Regions from separate parts of the Marinomonas rhizomae genome, predicted to be linked through region 2. Evidence: predicted binding sites of a transcription regulator. Region 2 holds the regulator's gene; the other holds the start of a gene.
What was found. The regulator sigma-54, encoded in region 2, starts transcription at its own class of promoters, with help from an activator protein. The targets are predictions, from matches to a motif close to TGGCACNNNNNTTGCTNT.

Region 1 (3,165 bases), 1.5 Mb from region 2:
GCATTTTTCAATGCGGGGGCTTTGTTTTGGACTAGTTTACGACTTAAAGCGAATTACGATTTAGCAAGGTTCATACTTTGCAAAGCAAGACGTTCTGGCTCCATCATATAACGGTAAGACAAGGCCGCCACGATACCACCAATAAAGATAGCGTAGTTTGCCAAGGCACTAAATACGAAGGTCGCTAAGATAGAAACCGCGCCCGCAATAACCAAGGCATACACACTCTTCTTATTCACCCCATTTTCATACCAATAAGCGCCTTTTGGTGACTCTGTATACAAGGCAGCTATATCGATGTTGCCTTTTTTGATAAAGAAGTAATCCACAATAATAATGCCGTACAAAGGCCCAATCATCGCGCCCAATACATCCACTGTGTAATGAATCACTTCTGGGTTATTGAACAAGTTCCAAGGCGTTAGTAAAACAGAACCAAATGCGGCAATAAAACCACCCGCTTTAAAGCTGATTTTCTGTGGAGAAACATTCGAAAAATCAAACGCTGGCGCAACAAAGTTCGCCACGATATTGATACCCACTGTCGCAAAGATAAACGTCAATGCACCCAGTACTGTGATAAAACCAGAATCAAGACGTTTCACGGTTTCCACTGGATCGGTGATCATCTGACCAAACACAGGAATCGAAGCCGAAACAATCACCACACTGAACAAAGAGAACAACACAAAGTTAAACGGTAAGCCCAACAGGTTACCCAATTTTAATTTTTTATAACTGCCGCAATAACGAGAGAAGTCACTAAAGTTAAGTGTTGGCCCTGCGAAATAACCCGCGACCAAGGCAATCGCAATAAACATCTGCGCATACACATCTAGGCCCGTCAGATTATTTGAGCTCAGATTGAAACTGATGTTTTCCCAACCCGCTAGATTTATCATATAAATACATAACGCAAACATAGCGATGTAAATAGCAGGGCCAGACCAATCAATCACTTTACGAATCATGTCCATACCAAACATAAACACAATGCCTTGCACGACCCACATAGCAGAGAAGCCAATCCAGCCTAGGTAAGACAGACCGATAAAAGATTCGTCCGCAAGCGATGCCATTTCAGGGAAGAAGTACAGCAACAAGATAATAAAGGAACTGGATGCCAGAAAGGTTTGAATACCGTACCAGACAACCGCGATCAAGCCTCGAATAATGGCCGGAATATTCGCACCGAACACGCCGAAAGACATACGAGCAACAACAGGAAATGGCACACCTGCTTTTTGTCCCGGCTTACCCATCAGATTGGCAAACACCAATACAATGGAAATCCCCAATAACAGACTGATAAATACCTGAATACCATTTAACCCTAAGGCAAACAAACTGGCGGCAAACACATAACCACCCACACTGTGCACATCGGACATCCAAAAAGCGAAAATGCTATACCATCCCCACTTTTGATCTTTCTCCGGCAGTAGATCGCTATTCGCTAATCTAGGGCTTTGCTCAAATTCTTGTTTCATGGTCTTGTTCCTTTTTAATTGTATACAATGACAAATACAATTTATGTGCCAAAAACAGAAACCCAAGAATTTAGGAAAAAACACAATTTACAGACATAAAAGCATCTTATAACGCACTAATCCGAGTCAAAAACAAAATAAACACACCATTTCTGTGCAACATGATTGGACTTTTATTTGAGATGTACCTGACGAGTTGTCGTGCTATATTATTTCATCAACAATATTTACCAATAGATTGTATACAGTTAATAGAGAGCAACATGTCCAATGACGAGAACATCTACCGACAAATGTTAAAAGCGATTGTCGAACACCAACTGCCACCAGGTGCGCGCTTACCAGAAGACCGTCTATCAGAGGCCTTTGGCGTAAGCAGAACCGGCATTCGCAAAGTATTACAGCGGCTCGCCTTAGAACATTTTGTGGTGATCGAGAAAAACAAAGGCGCACAAGTAAATCACCCAAGCAAAGCAGAGGCATTAGAAGTACTAGACAGTCGAATATTAATCGAGCCACAACTCATCCCTGCTTTACTATCGCACTGGAATTCGGCGCAGTCTCAACGCTTTCGCACTATGGCGATAGAAGAAAAACACGCAGAAGAAAGTAATCAACTTGCTGACTCTATTCAGTTAACCGCTCGCTTTCATTATGAATTGGCCACATTATCAGGCAACAAAGTGCTCGCCAGCTTTATCGAACAGCTTTGTTATCGATCTTCTTTAATACTGGCTGCTTACGGCACACGCGGCAGTGTTGGTTGCGACTGCGGCGAACACTCGGAGCTACTGGATCTTCTTGATCAAGGAAACGCAGACAAGGCGCAAAACTGGATGAGTCATCACCTTAAACACATCAAATCCTCACTCATTCTCGAAAGCAAACCTGAAGAGAGCATAGATTTCCAACAACTTTTTGGCCGCTAGGAGCACCATGCGAATCCAACTAATCAACCCAAACACCAGCGCCGACATGACTCACGCTATGGCGCTGAGCGCGCAATCTATAGCTCTTGATAGCACCCATATTATCGCTAGTACTCCAGAGCATGGCCCAAAAAGCATCGAATGTGCTTTTGATGAAGTCATCGCCAGCGCGGCTCTTCTCGATCTTATCGAACAAGGCAAACAACAAGGTGTCGACGCTCACATTATTGCTTGCTTTGGCGATCCAGCTTTAGATGCGGCGCGCGAATTAGCTGACGCACCTGTCATCGGCATTGCTGAAGCGGGCTTTCACATGGCCAGCCTGATTGCCCATCGTTTTGGTGTTGTAACCACGCTATCTCGCACTTTACCAGCGAGTGAGCATTTACTACAAAAGTATGGTCATAAGCATCATTGTAGCGGAGTAAGAGCCACCGACATCCCTGTTTTGGCATTAGAAAATATCGGTCCTGAAGCCTATCAACTTCTGAAAACGGAATGTTTAGCGGCTATCGAACAAGATGGCGCCGATGCCATTGTGCTAGGTTGTGCTGGCATGTCGAATTTGGTCAAACAACTTTCATCAGAACTGCCGGTTCCTATTATTGATGGCGTTGTCGCCGCGGTAAAACTGGCAGAATCATTGCATCAGTTAGGCCTACAAACCTCTAAAAAAGGTCAATATGGGCAGCGGGTTAGCAAAGCTTTTACTGGGCGCTATGCTCATTGGAGTCTATAACCGCTCC
Region 2 (3,165 bases):
TTCAGTGCCGAGAAAAAAGATTCAGGGCGCGTATCAATGACACTACAACCACAAGCGCCACAAAACGAACCAGCACCTGAGACGAAAAAATAGATGGCACTATTAGAAGCAAAACACCTTGCAAAAAGCTACAAAAAACGCCAAGTCGTAAAGGATGTATCTATCTCGGTTGAATCTGGCGAAGCTGTTGGGTTACTAGGCCCAAATGGCGCAGGCAAAACAACATGTTTTTATATGATCGTAGGCATGGTGACAAATGATGCGGGTGGCGTTTTTATTGACGGTGTCGATGTGACTGGCGATGCTATGCATACACGTGCGCAAAAAGGCATCGGCTACCTTCCACAAGAAGCATCAATTTTTCGTAAGATGACCGTTGAAGACAACATTCTAGCCATCTTAGAAACACGCAAAGAACTAACAAAAACACAACAAAATGAGCGACTGGAAGAACTTCTTGAAGAGTTTCACATTACTCATATTCGCACCAACCTAGGCATGGCATTATCAGGCGGAGAAAGACGCAGAGTAGAAATAGCCAGAGCCGTTGCGATGAACCCAAAATTCATCTTACTTGATGAACCCTTTGCTGGCGTAGACCCGATTTCGGTCGGAGATATAAAGCACATTATTAAACACCTCCAAGAGAGTGGAATCGGCGTTCTAATTACCGACCATAATGTCAGAGAGACTCTAGACATCTGTGACAAAGCTTACATTGTTGGCAATGGTTACATTATTGCATCCGGTGACGCCAATACCGTCATTAACAATGAACAAGTCAAAAAGGTCTATTTAGGTGACGACTTCCGTCTGTAACCCCTTATCATTGCTGTAGAAAGGGAGTAGTATGCACAACTCATTCCAATTCATTCAATTAGAAGAAAGAGTTGCTCTATGAAGCAGTCTTTACAATTAAAGCTCGGCCAACAGCTGACAATGACGCCTCAACTGCAACAGGCTATTCGCTTGCTGCAGCTTTCTACGTTGGATTTAAAACAAGAAATACACGAATTCCTTGAATCTAACCCGCTGCTTGAGCTAGACGACGACGAACAACTGCATAACGAAATACCAGCCAGCATAGAATCCAAAAGTGCCCCTGAGACAACCGTCGATAACAACGAAGAAGCACGCGTTGAATCAGAGTGGACTGAAAGCATCCCCGAAGAACTATCTATCGATAGTAACTGGGATGACACCTATCAAAGTTCTGCCGCTGTCAGTGATCACAATAGTTATGAAGGTGACGGAGACTTCGAAAGTCGCAACGCTCCAGCTGAAAGTATCCAAGACCATCTAATTTGGCAATTGAACTTAACTCACATGTCAGACCGTGACATTGAAATTGCTTATGCCATTATTGAATGCGTTCAACCTGATGGCTACTTAAGCATTTCTACCGATGACATTTGTGAGTCCCTTGGCATCGAATTAGAAGACCTAGAAATAGAAGAAGTCATTGCTGTGCAACATAGACTGCAACGCTTCGACCCTGTTGGCGTATGCTCAATCGACCTACGCGACTGCCTTCTAGTACAATTAGAAGCCTTCCAGAGTCATCCGCTTTATAAAAGCACATACAACCTTATTGACCATTACCTACCACTATTAGGTAATCGAGATTTCGCACAACTGAGCCGCAAAACGAAACTAAAAGACGAAGCGCTAAAAGAAGTCGTCAACTTGATTCAACAGCTTAACCCGCGCCCAGGTTCAGTGATCGACGCAGATGATACAGATTACGTCATTCCTGATGTTTCAGTGAAAAAGCGTCATGGTGTATGGCAAGTTGAGCTAAACAACGACGCCCTACCGCCAATCAAAATCAATGAAACCTATTCTGCGATGGCGAGCACAGCGGCAACTACAGAAGACGCCACTTACATCAAAACCTCTCTTCAAGAAGCAAAATGGTTCATGAAGAGCTTGCAGAGCCGCAACGAAACATTATTGAAAGTGGCCAGCTGCATTGTAAGTCGACAAATTGATTTCTTCGAACTCGGTGAAGAAGCCATGAAACCCATGGTGCTTCATGATGTTGCAGAAGAAGTGGGTATGCATGAGTCAACCATTTCACGGGTGACGACGCAAAAATACATGCACACACCAAAAGGTATTTTTGAGCTTAAATATTTTTTCTCCAGCCACGTGAATACCGCCTCTGGAGGAGAATGTTCTTCTACCGCAATACGAGCTATGATTAAGAAGCTTGTGTCAGATGAACCAGCGAAAAAGCCATTAAGTGATAACAAGCTAGCGGCTATTTTAGCAGACCAAGGCATACAGGTTGCGCGACGTACTGTAGCCAAATATCGAGAGGCGATGAACATCCCTCCTTCCAATGAACGAAAACGACTGATCTAAACGGATACCATTTTATCATGTCCTTGAAATCATTATTAAAAGCAGAACTTGTTCTCGCAAAACAAGACATTGTTAGTAAGAAACGCGTCCTTGAGAGCCTTGCTGAAGTCGCTTCCAACCGCCTTCATTGCAACAACGAAGAAATCTATGACGCACTACTTGGCCGAGAAAAACTAGGCAGTACAGGCATTGGTAATGGCATTGCTATTCCGCATTGTCGTCTAGAGTCGGCAAACCACACAGCTATCGTTGTCATGTCACTGCAAACTCCAATTGATTTTGACTCTATCGATAAACGAGCGGTCGACCTAATATTTGCGCTGATTGTGCCACCTCAAGAATGCGATCAACACCTTTCTACATTGGCTCAAATCGCTGAGTTAGCACAATCTCCAGAATCACTGGATAAATTACGTGCGGCACAAAGCAGCGAAGAACTATTCAATATATTTGACTCATTAATATAGGAAATAAGCATGCAGGAAGAGTCCGTCACAATCATAAACAAACTGGGCTTGCATGCTCGCGCAGCGGGCAAGCTGGTTGAAACAACCTCTCGTTTCTCTTGCGACATCACCATAGAAAAAGAAGGCCGCAATGTTGATGGAAAAAGCATTATGGCCATGATGATGCTGGCCGCTGGCAAAGGCACTGAAATTCGTGTCAAAACCAACGGTGAAGATGAAAACGACGCAATTAAAGCGGTGATAGAATTAATTAACAATCGTTTTGGTGAAGACGAGTAAGGAATCAATGTCAGAGCAAAACACGCTTAACCACCTGCAAACGGTCACCGAA

Region 1: KDW99_RS02230 (NCS1 family nucleobase:cation symporter-1) is a predicted target of sigma-54. The motif match lies at 1,524-1,541, and genes of this name have one in related genera.

What each region holds. Positions count from the first base shown of each region.
Region 1 is NZ_CP073343.1:496,346-499,510, reverse strand. It holds gene KDW99_RS02230 (NCS1 family nucleobase:cation symporter-1) at 54-1,490, opposite strand; gene KDW99_RS02225 (GntR family transcriptional regulator) at 1,754-2,419, shown strand; gene KDW99_RS02220 (aspartate/glutamate racemase family protein) at 2,427-3,158, shown strand.
Region 2 is NZ_CP073343.1:1,956,090-1,959,254, reverse strand. It holds gene lptA (lipopolysaccharide transport periplasmic protein LptA) at 1-93, shown strand, start outside; gene lptB (LPS export ABC transporter ATP-binding protein) at 94-819, shown strand; gene KDW99_RS09215 (RNA polymerase factor sigma-54) at 898-2,367, shown strand; gene ptsN (PTS IIA-like nitrogen regulatory protein PtsN) at 2,385-2,834, shown strand; gene KDW99_RS09205 (HPr family phosphocarrier protein) at 2,844-3,113, shown strand; gene mgtE (magnesium transporter) at 3,121-3,165, shown strand, end outside.